One region of the Scopulibacillus cellulosilyticus genome, then DNA from elsewhere that is predicted to be linked to it. Evidence: riboswitches for the same ligand, from Rfam matches in the RefSeq annotation. Region 1 holds a riboswitch; the other holds the start of a gene.

Region 1 (5,808 bases):
CCGCTGATTAAAAAGATTGATTAAAGTAAACTAGTAGTATAAATCAACGCATTATAACAGTATAAAATGCGCCTTAATTGGAAAGGATTGTTATCGTGAAATTAAATTTAGCAATCTTTTTTAAAGAGGTGAAAGTTTTATGGCAAAGCATACAGTGCGTTTACTAGGCTTTATTTTTCTTGTCATAGGAATAGTCGGATACTTTGTGCCGTTTGAAGGGTTTTTCTCATTAACGATGAATCACAATATGGTGCATCTTATTTCCGGCATTGTGATGCTGCTTAGCAGCAGTAATGAAGCGCGCAGCTCATTATGCGCGAAAGTATTCGGAGCTATCTACTCGCTAATGTTTTTGGCGGGTTTATTTACCCAAAATATTATGGGTATGATGCTGCTTCCGGCAGACACGGTTCTGCATTTAATCATTGCGGCTGTCTTATTGTTCGCCGGCTTCAAATCAGCAAGTATGTCAAGAAACAAGTCAAAAGATACTTCGATGTAAACTCTGTATAGCCTCCCGTTAGAATGGGAGGCTTATATATGAGAATTAAATTTTAATAAAAAATTCACATTGAAACTCATTTATTACTTAATGTCCGTTTACCTTTTTAGTTTTTCATTAAATTTTGTCGAGAAATATGATACAAAAAAGCCTACAAATATGGCTGTAAATATATATCCTAATAAGTACTCTAGCAAAGTAATTAACGTTAATGGATTCTGTATATTAAATTTAGATTGTAAAGAGAATAAAGGTGTTAAACCCATGCTTATCATATAATACAGATGTTTCCATTTGAAGTTATGGTTTAGTAAAATTACTTCCTTCGAAGAGAACATATTGAAAACATCATTATGTTCTAAATAATATGAACCAAAAGCCACCCCAATTATGAAGAAAACCCAACAGATCATAAATAAAAAGATTATTATATGAAATAACCAATTCCTGGTGCTATCAATTGCAAATTTTAAATATAAACAAGAATAAATTGTTGTAAGGATTACAGTAATTAATAAAGAAAATAAATTACCCCCGTTATTTTCAATATTAACTTCAAGAATAGTAATACAAAATAAAGCCAGAAGGCATAGTTTTATATAGTTTGAAAATATGACAGTAAAAATCTTATGAATTTTGTTTGGGAATTTGTTTGACTTTACAGTTGAAACTTTTAAAAATGGAGCACTTATGTATTCTCCAAAACCATAAGCTAGAATAATAATCATTATAATAATTAATATTCTTAAAGCTAAGGGCATTCTATTTAAATAAAGCCCAAAAGTGGCAAAGAAAACTACTGTTCCAAAGGATAATCCATAAATGACTAATCGCCATTTTGTTTTAGATAAGGTACTAAGTACAAAAATACTATTAAAAATTTTATTACGATATTTATTGCTTAATTTAATTGCATTAAGTACCTCTCTACCCCTTTTAATTGAACTTTTAAAGTCATCAATCCAATTAAAAAAACTCCTCTTAAAATTAAATTTATTTAAGGCAATTTGTTTTTTTATATACAGTAAGAGACTTACAAAAATTGAAAAAAGACTATATAATATTGCCATTGTAGCCAAAAACAAAAATTCTATTTCAACAAAATTCACAAAAGGTCCCCCTTTTAAAAGATTAAATCCTTGACTTTTTTAAACTTTATTATATTTTAATGTTAGAATATCTTACAAGAAAGAAAAGGTTTGTCTTTCTTCTTTAATTTGAAATCCCTATTGACTACTTAACTGAGCATATTAAATAAGTAAAAAAATACTGATAGAATGGTTTTTAATTTTTTTAAATTAAAAAGGTTTATCATTTTCATATTTGGGGAAAATAAAAGGATTTTCGAAGACTATTTTGAATTAGGTATAATAAAACCAAGGTTTTGTAATTTCTATCTTAACAACGCTTGTCATCATAACAAACTTACAAGCTTGTTTTCTTGGAAACATAAACCTTTTTACTAAATCTCTTTTATTAACATATCGCCATATGTTATTATATATAAAAAGTCTTATATTAATAATCTGGATATATCACTGGTTAAATTAGACAGAGGTCAATAAGCAGCAGCTGAAAACCGCCTATCGAACTATTTTATTGCCAGCGTACCATATACCATTGCCAATTTAAATATTGTCATATACAATGAAATTTTAATTGAATAGACACAAAATCCTCATCATATAAGTTAAGTTAGGTGAGGTAGAGGTCGCGGTTTTTATCAGTAATGCAGAGGAGACTAAGAGAAGTTTAAGAGTTTGCATGAAAGGAAAAATCGCCGAAGTTCATTCAGGTTTCTCTTACTGGACGGGCTGGGGCTGTTTCCGAATAGGGGCAGAACTGTCACGTGAGTAATCCTTGCGTGTTGAGCTATCGATGGAAGGTATGATGAGGGCTTCTTAATGCCGTCGAGAGCTTCTTTCGACGGTATTTTTTTACCCTTCTCCTTCCCATTCTAAAAGTGTGAGTTCAAAAGGGAGGACATGTTTCCCGGACTTTTTGAACATCCTCTAAAAGGAAAAGGAGATTTGATAATGATAATGGATGACAATCAGCCTGAAAATAATTCAAATGAGTTAAAGAGAGGCCTTAAGTCGCGCCACTTAACGATGATTTCGTTAGGCGGAGCGCTCGGTACCGGTATTTTCCTAGCCAGCGGCGGGTCGATTCATTCGGCCGGACCAGGCGGGGCGCTTGCAGCTTATCTAATTATTGGTATAATGGTATTCTTTCTAATGACCAGTCTGGGGGAACTTGCGGCTTACATGCCGACGAGCGGTTCATTCAGCACTTATGCTACCAGGTATGTCGATCCGGCTTTCGGATTTGCTTTAGGCTGGAATTATTGGTTTAACTGGGCAATTACGATTGCAGCTGAACTTTCTGCAGCGACACTTGTCATGAAATTTTGGTTTCCTCACAGCTCATCATTGTTTTGGAGTGCTTTGTTTTTAGTTATTATTTTTCTTCTTAATTTTTTATCCGTAAAATCTTATGGTGAGTCTGAGTATTGGTTTGCCTTTATTAAAGTTGCCACGGTTATCATCTTTCTTATTGTCGGTATTTTAATGATACTGGGTATCTTTCACAGCAATACAGTAGGGTTTAAAAACTTTACAATTGGAGATGCGCCTTTTCATGGCGGGATCCTTGCGACTTTCGGCATTTTCTTAGCGGCTGGATTCTCTTTCCAAGGAACCGAGCTTTTGGGTGTCAGCGCCGGTGAAAGTGATGACCCTGAAAAAACCGTTCCCCGCGCGATGAAAAGTGTTTTTTGGCGCATTCTATTGTTTTACGTATTAGCGATCTTAGTGATTAGTTTAATTATTCCTTACACAAATAAAAGCTTAGCAAGCGAAAGTGTTATGGTCAGTCCGTTCACGCTTGTCTTTAAAAAGGCGGGACTCGCTTTTGCGGCATCTGTGATGAACGCAGTTATTTTAACGGCTGTTTTATCTTCCGGTAACTCTGGATTATATGCATCAACACGTATGCTTTATGCACTGGCCAAAGAGGGAAAAGCACCCCGCTTTTTAACAAAAGTTAATAAACGCGGTGTGCCGATTTGGGCGCTTATTATTACGGCCTTAATTGGTGCGTTTGCTTTTCTTGCATCGATTTTCGGAGACGGTATTGTTTATACATGGCTCTTAAATATTTCCGGGTTATCGGGATTTATCGCTTGGCTTGGCATTGCAGTCTGCCATTATCGTTTCCGTAGAGCTTATGTTGCCCAGGGGCGGGATCTCAATGATTTGCCGTATCGTGCAAAATGGTTTCCGTTTGGTCCGATATTTGCATTTATCGTCTGTATGATTGTTGTTATCGGGCAGAATTATAGTGCCTTTCTCGGCGGACATATCGATTGGAACGGGTTATTTGTGTCCTATATTGGCATTCCGATCTTCTTAATAGTTTGGCTCGGATATAAGTTTATTAAAAAGACAAAAGTGATTCCCCTTAAGCAATGCGACTTTGATAGGAAGATAGACTAAGTAATGGCGATATTTTACATCTGATAATCAGTTGACAAAAAAGTAATTTGTTTTATACTTTTAAATATCTTAAACAACTTAGAATATCATTCGATGACAAAGAGAGTAGTTATTTTTGATGCAATAGCGAGCCGGGGAATGGTGGAAGCCTGGCGCTAGAAAATAATGAACCGCACTTTCGAGAAGCTGTTTGAACGACATCATGATGTTTACTAGAATTTGCCGGGGCATCCCGTTATCAGATATAAGAGGTTCTTCAATTGAAGAACTATTAGAGTGGTACCGCGGAAAAAGTCCGTCTCTTGATTAAGAGGCGGGCTTTTTTATTTAGTTATTATAGGTTATTATAATAATTGAAAAATTACAAAATATTTTCAAACACATCATAAATGCTTTTGAAAAGGGGTGAAAGGTATGACGAAACAATCTAAGCAATCAATAAACGCACAATCCGCTCATTCGGCTGACCTGAAGAGAGGGTTGAAAGCCCGACATCTGACAATGATTTCTTTAGGCGGCTCAATTGGTACAGGACTGTTTCTCGGAAGCGGCACAGCTATTCACACCGCAGGTCCCGGAGGCGCGTTATTAGCATATATTATTATCGGTATTATGGTTTATTTCATTATGACAAGCTTAGGAGAATTGGCAGCATTTATGCCGACGAGCGGCTCATTCAGCACGTATGCGACGAGGTTTATCGATCCGGCGCTCGGATTTGCGCTTGGCTGGAATTATTGGTACAGCTGGGCAATAACTTTAGCTACCGAATTGTCTGCTGCTGCACTCGTTATGAAGTTTTGGTTTCCGCACAGCCCGTCTCTATTATGGAGTGCATTATTTTTAGTCATCATGTTTGCTATCAATTACCTTTCCGTAAGAGGATATGGTGAAGGTGAATACTGGTTTGCTTTTATTAAAGTAGCGACCGTTATTATATTTATTATTGTTGGTTTATTAATGATTTTTGGTATTATGAATGGACATGCCGCAGGCTTTAAGAATTTTACTGTCGGTGATGCGCCGTTCCACGGGGGAGCTTCAGCTGTATTTGCGATCTTCTTGGCGGCAGGATTTTCCTTCCAAGGTACAGAAATAGTAGGTGTTGCGGCAGGAGAGAGTGAAAATCCAAGAAAAAATATCCCGCGCGCGATTCGCAGCGTCTTCTGGCGGATTCTGCTCTTTTATATTTTTGCGATTTTCGTTATAGGCATGATCATTCCATATACGACTCATAGCTTAATGAGCCAAAATATTATGGTCAGTCCATTTACTTTAGTATTTAAGAAAGCAGGGCTTGCCTTTGCCGCTTCAGTCATGAACGCTGTTATTTTAACCGCGGTACTGTCAGCCGGCAACTCCAGTCTTTACGCTTCGACCCGTATGCTGTACGCGATGGCGAAAGACGGTCAGGCACCGAAGATATTCGCAAAGTTAAATAAACGCGGCGTACCTGTTTGGTCGTTAATAGCTACAGCTATTGTCGGGGCGCTTGCTTTCTTGGCTTCTATATTTGGAGACGGCGCGATTTATAATTGGCTGTTAAATGCCGCAGGGGTTACAGGATTTATTTTCTGGATTGGTATTGCGGTCAGCCATTATCGTTTCCGTAAGGCTTATGTCGCTCAAGGATATAATGTTAAAGATCTGCCATACAGAGCAAAATGGTATCCTTTTGGACCGATATTTGGATTCCTTGTCTGTTTAATCGTTATACTTGCACAAGACTACCAAGCCTTCCTTGGAAGCCATATAGATTGGATGAGCCTCGTTGTCGCTTATCTTGGTATTCCGCTCTTTCTCGTGTTA
Region 2 (5,808 bases), on a different contig from region 1:
TTGTTAAATGATTCCGGCCCTCTTGTTGCAAAGTAATTGACCGTCAAGTGTACAACTAGGAACAATCCAATTGGAACGAGTCCTAAAAATGAGTGTAGCCTGCGGCTAACAAAATCCCGTTGTGCCATTAATTTTCCCCCTTTTCCTATGATTTGGACAGTTTGTCGAATTTGGTTGTTTTTTGCCATATGGCGGGAATCTGCAACCTCAAACAAAAAGTTTGGTAAATGTAACAAGTTCATTGTACTCCCATCACTATAACCAGTCAAGGCAATAAAGAATGTCGTTTTCGAACATTTGTCATAGAGCTTTTTTTGATTACTCGTTATAATAAAATGGATGGAGGAGATACAACATGACAAAAATTACATATCCTAAACCCGAATATTACGGTGATGCGACAATTTCTGCATTCGGTTACGAATTATTAAGAAATGCTCTGTTGCCTGAATTGCTTGGTGAAGAACTTTCGCCAATTCTTTATTGGTCCGGCAGAAAACTGGCCCGCCAATACCCTCTCGATACCATAGAAGACATCGTTGCTTTCTTTACATATGCGGCTTGGGGCACACTGACTGTCGCCGATCAGCAAAAAGATAAAATAACTTTTCACCTGTCATCAGATCTGATTGAAGCCCGGATGAAAGATGACCCGAATACCTCATTTTCCCTGGAGGCCGGTTTTCTTGCAGAACAGCTCCAAAGGCAATTAAATTGTGTGGCAGAAGCCTTTGCTGAACCAAGAAACGCAAAGGTAAAACATGTAACCTTTCATGTTAAGTGGGACTTTAAGGATATGATTAGACCTATAAACAGCTCACAAAAAAATGATAAAGTATAAAACGGGACTGTCGAACTATTCGACAGCCTCATTTTTTTATATTCCCCTATTATCAATTTACTATAACTTCTTTTTCTTCCAGTTCAAAAGCCTGATGCAAAATATTTAACGACAGCGACAGGTCTTTTTCATCTACAATGGTAGAAACCTTAATTTCTGAAGTACTAACCATTTTCACTCTTATTCCATCGTCATTTAATGTGGTAAACATTTTCGCAGCTACTCCAGGATTTGATGTCATTCCAGATCCAATAATCGATACTTTAGCTAAATTAGATTCAATATCAATTTCACTAAAGCGAAGAATCCTTTTGGCTTGGTTAAGTACGTCTAAAGCATCCGCAAGTGAACTATCATCAATTGTAAAAGAAAGGTTTGTCACTTCATCTTTAAAAACATTTTGAATAATAATATCAACATTAATTTGTGCATTGGCTAAAATATTAAAAACCTTTGACAGCGTGTCTTTGTCATTTGGCAGATCTAAAAGTGTCAACTTAGTAACATGTTTTTCAAAAGCTAATCCTCTTACAGCCCGTTGGTTTTCCATTGATACACACTCCTTAACCATAGTCCCTTCCTCATTTGAAAATGAAGATCTTACAACCAGCTTAATTTTATCGTTCTTTGCATATTCAACGGCTCTTGGATGCAAGACTCCTGCACCTAAATAGGCCATTTCTAACATTTCATCATAACTAATTTCATCAAGCTTTCTTGCAGTTTCTACATATCTCGGATCAACCGTAAAAACACCGGTAACATCGGTATAAATTTCACAAAGATCAGCAGCAAATGCTGATGCAAGCGCAACTGCTGATGTATCTGAGCCTCCCCTGCCTAATGTTGTGACCTGTCCTGATTGGGTCACTCCTTGAAACCCTGCCACAACTACAATTTTTTGCTGCTCAAGATATTCGGAAATTTTGCTTTCTTCAATTTGTAATATTCTTGCATTTCCATGAGTATCATCCGTGTAAAACCCGGCTTGCCACCCTGTCAATGCAACTGCATCATATCCATCTTCCTTTAATAGCATGGCTAATAAAGAGGATGTAACTTGCTCCCCTGTTGAAAGGAGTAGGTCAAGTTCACATTTGCTCGGGCGGTTAGAAATTTCTCCTGCCAAATTAACTAAGTGGTCGGTTGTTTTTCCCATTGCCGAAACAACAACAATGACCTGTTCTCCCGAGTCGGCCTTTTGCTCAATACGATGTGCAGCACGCCTTATTTTTTCTACATTTGCAACTGATGTTCCGCCAAATTTCATAACAGTTAGCGTCATTAAGATTTCTCCCCTCTCTCTTTTTATAAGTTCCCAGCTGATGGAATAGGAAAGAAAACCCGGCTATCGTTAACCCGCCAAGCGGCGGTGATCGCACAGACCTTATACTATCGATTATTCTGAATATAGATAGCAATAAAAAAACAGCAGTGAGCGCTACCCACTGCTGCTGATATTCCTACAACATGCTGAGATAGTACTCCACACTCTTAAAAAGTGTGACAGCCCTGCATTTATTCAATCCAGGTCCAGCAAAAAAATGATTGAGCACTTCTCTGCTTCGGCGAGCCACCCTTTCAACTATCATCATCAAATCTCAATATTCTTAGATAGTCTACTCTTGAGACCCGCGCCTCTATCACTAAAAGCTTCTTATGAAATTAGTTTGTATTATAGCAAAGAATCTTTTTGTAAACAACTGATTTTTTAATTTTTATCTAAATAGTCTTTAACCTTTTTGGCGGTATTCGATGGGAGTCCTGAATTTATAAGATCTTCAACAGTTGCCTCACGAATTTTTTTTATTGATCCAAAATGTTTTAGCAGGGCTTGCTTTCTCTTAGGTCCAATGCCCTGGATATCATCCAAAATAGACTTTGTCATACTTTTGTCCCGAATTTGCCGATGAAAAGTGATAGCAAACCGGTGGACTTCATCTTGAATACGTTGGAGCAAATAAAATTCTTGACTATTCCGATCCAAAGGGATAATTTCTTGCGTCTCACCCATAACAAGCTGAGAGGTTCTGTGTTTTTCGTCTTTTACTAATCCGCAAACAGGGATAGTAAGGCCCAATTCATTTTCCAGAACATCAATCGCCGCTGACATTTGCCCTTTGCCCCCGTCAATCAAAATGAGATCAGGTAATGGCGATTTTTCTTTTAGGACCCTTGAATAACGTCTTCTTACAACTTCACGCATTGTGGCGACATCATCAGGACCTTTAACGGTTTTGATATTATATTTACGATATTCTTTTTTATTAGGTTTGCCGTCTTCAAAAACAACCATTGCTGATACAGGATGGACACCTTGTATATTCGAATTATCAAAGGTTTCTATACGTCTTGGCGTTTCAATATTCAGGTGCTTGCCCAAATTCTCTACCGCTCTTATCGTCCGTGATTCATCCCGTTCAATTAAGGCGAATTTTTCTTTCAAGGCAATCTTTGCATTTTTTTCCGCCATTTCAACAAGTTCTTTTTTCTTCCCTCTTTTTGGTTGATGAACCGGAACTTCAAGCATCTGATTGACTAATTGATCATTAATGGATTGAGGAATGAGTATCTCTTTAGGCTTTAAATGGTTTTGATGCAAGTAAAATTGGCCAATATATGTTAAAAGATCCTCTTCAGGTTCTTGATAAAAAGGAAAAATTGAAACGTCGCGTTCAATGAGTTTACCTTGTCTGATAAAAAAGACTTGGACACACATCCAGCCTTTATCAATCGCATAACCAAAAACATCCCTGTCATGTAAATCACCAAAAAGCACATTTTGTTTTTCCATGATCGTTTCAATATGACGTATTTGATCGCGAAGCTCTTTAGCATGCTCAAAATTAAGTTCTTCAGCCGCCTTTGCCATCTTTTTTTCTAAATCCTGTTTGACATCTTGATGACCGCCATTTAAAAAGCGGATGATATTATCTGTCATTTCTTTATATGTTTCTTCAGATATATCATTGACACACGGGGCTAAACATTGACCGATATGATAATATAGACAAACTCTATCCGGCAGTGTCCGGCATTTTCTAAGCGGATAAAGACGATCCAGCAGCCGTTTTGTTTCCGAAGCAGCTGTCGCATTAGGGTAAGGCCCAAAATATTTCCCGCTGTTCTTTTTTACTTTCCGCGTAATAATCAAGCGCGGGTGCTTCTCAGATGTTAACTTGATATAGGGATAGCTCTTATCATCCTTTAACATGACATTATATTTAGGTTCATGTTTTTTTATTAAATTCATTTCTAGTATAAGGGACTCAATCTCTGATGACACAACAATATATTCAAAATCGCATATATCACTGACTAACCTCTGAGTTTTTGCATCATGAGATCCTGTAAAATAAGAGCGGACCCGATTTTTTAAATTTTTGGCTTTCCCTACATAAATAATTTGTCCGTACTGGTTTTTCATTAAATAACATCCAGGCTGAGCCGGAAGTAAATCAAGCTTTTCTTTTAAGGTAGACATTGGCGTTCATTCCTTTGTTATATAGTCACCTTAGAATTTTTTATACACATACTTATATATATTAGGATGCGTCACGCCAGTTTTCAACATTTCCCGAGAAATAAATTAAAAACATGAAGCCCCGAAGGACTTCATGTTTTTCTTTTATACTGCCAATCGGCAAGTTTTACTGATGCTTTTCGATAACATTGATTAAAGCTTCTTTAGGTTGAAAACCAACAACTTTATCAACGATTTCCCCGTCTTTAAATACGATAAGAGTCGGAATGCTCATGACTCCGTATTCACTTGCCGTATTTTGATTATCATCAACGTTAAGCTTAACAATTTGTACCTTGTCGCTCATTTCTGAATCAACTTCTTCAAGCACTGGTGCAATCATTTTACAAGGTCCGCACCATGGTGCCCAAAAGTCGACTAATACTAAGCCGCTGGAAATTGCTTCAGAAAAGTTTTGGTCAGTAACATTTTGTATTGCCATATCCTAAAATTTCCTCCTTTATCAATAACATACCTTTCTTATGAAGAAGTATATCATCTCTTATTTAGTTATGCCATTGATAGGTCTTCAATATTATGAGGAAATTAAAAACTAAAATAATTAGGCTTCCTGGAGAATCTCTTTAAAATGTTTGGTCAGTAATGGAACAACCTCAAAAAGATCACCGACAATACCATAATCCGCAACATTGAAGATATTGGCTTCAGGGTCTTTATTAATGGCGACAATAACTTTCGAGTTTGACATACCGGCCAAATGCTGAATGGCACCTGAAATACCGCAGGCAATATAAAGGTCAGGTGTGACGACTTTACCGGTTTGCCCGATTTGCAATGAATAGTCGCAATAACCGGCATCACAGGCACCTCGGGAAGCGCCGACCGCTCCGCCAAGCACTTCTGCTAATTCCTTCAGCGGTTCAAAGCCTTCTTCGCTTTTCACTCCCCTGCCGCCGGATATAATAATTTTAGCCTCTGATAAGTCCACGCCTGAAGTTGTCTTTTTCACAATATCTTTAACAATCGTGCGCAGATCCTTAATGGCGACATCAAAGGCATTTACAACAGCTTCTTTAGATTCGTCTTTTTCTAAGGCATCAATATTATTTGGACGAATCGTTACAAAAACGATGCCGTCTTTAATCTGTTTTTTCTCAAAAGCCTTGCCTGCGTATACCGGTCTGACAAAAACAAGCTCTCCATCTGATTCAATGCCGGTGACATCAGATACTAGTCCGCAATTGAGGCGGCTCGCCAGTCCCGCTGACAAATCTTTGCCCATTGCTGTATGTCCCATGACAATGGCTTCGGGTTGTTCAGAGTCAATCACTTGCGTTAAAGCCTGTTTATAGCCGTCAGGTGTATAATTTTTCAGGTTATCGTTTTCAACAGTCAAAATTCGGTCCGCACCGTAATGACCAAGTGACGGTGCAAGATCGGCAATGCTGTCACCGCAGAGGACGGCAACTACTTCACCTCCGTC

What was found. A riboswitch is a leader RNA that binds a small molecule or an ion and turns the genes downstream of it on or off. The one in region 1 is predicted to bind lysine.
Region 2: another riboswitch for lysine. It lies ahead of ACFQRG_RS12180 (aspartate kinase); the one in region 1 lies ahead of ACFQRG_RS02825 (amino acid permease).

What each region holds. Positions count from the first base shown of each region.
Region 1 is NZ_JBHTCO010000003.1:82,547-88,354, reverse strand. Features, by position in the region: gene fni (type 2 isopentenyl-diphosphate Delta-isomerase) at 1-24, shown strand, start outside; gene ACFQRG_RS02835 (DUF4383 domain-containing protein) at 140-502, shown strand; gene ACFQRG_RS02830 (hypothetical protein) at 601-1,611, opposite strand; lysine riboswitch at 2,200-2,385, shown strand; gene ACFQRG_RS02825 (amino acid permease) at 2,539-3,999, shown strand; T-box leader at 4,084-4,305, shown strand; gene ACFQRG_RS02820 (amino acid permease) at 4,414-5,808, shown strand, end outside.
Region 2 is NZ_JBHTCO010000014.1:185,194-191,001, reverse strand. Features, by position in the region: gene ACFQRG_RS12190 (succinate dehydrogenase cytochrome b558 subunit) at 1-128, opposite strand, end outside; gene ACFQRG_RS12185 (YslB family protein) at 356-841, shown strand; gene ACFQRG_RS12180 (aspartate kinase) at 894-2,126, opposite strand; lysine riboswitch at 2,313-2,492, opposite strand; gene uvrC (excinuclease ABC subunit UvrC) at 2,553-4,325, opposite strand; gene trxA (thioredoxin) at 4,492-4,806, opposite strand; gene ACFQRG_RS12165 (electron transfer flavoprotein subunit alpha/FixB family protein) at 4,927-5,808, opposite strand, start outside.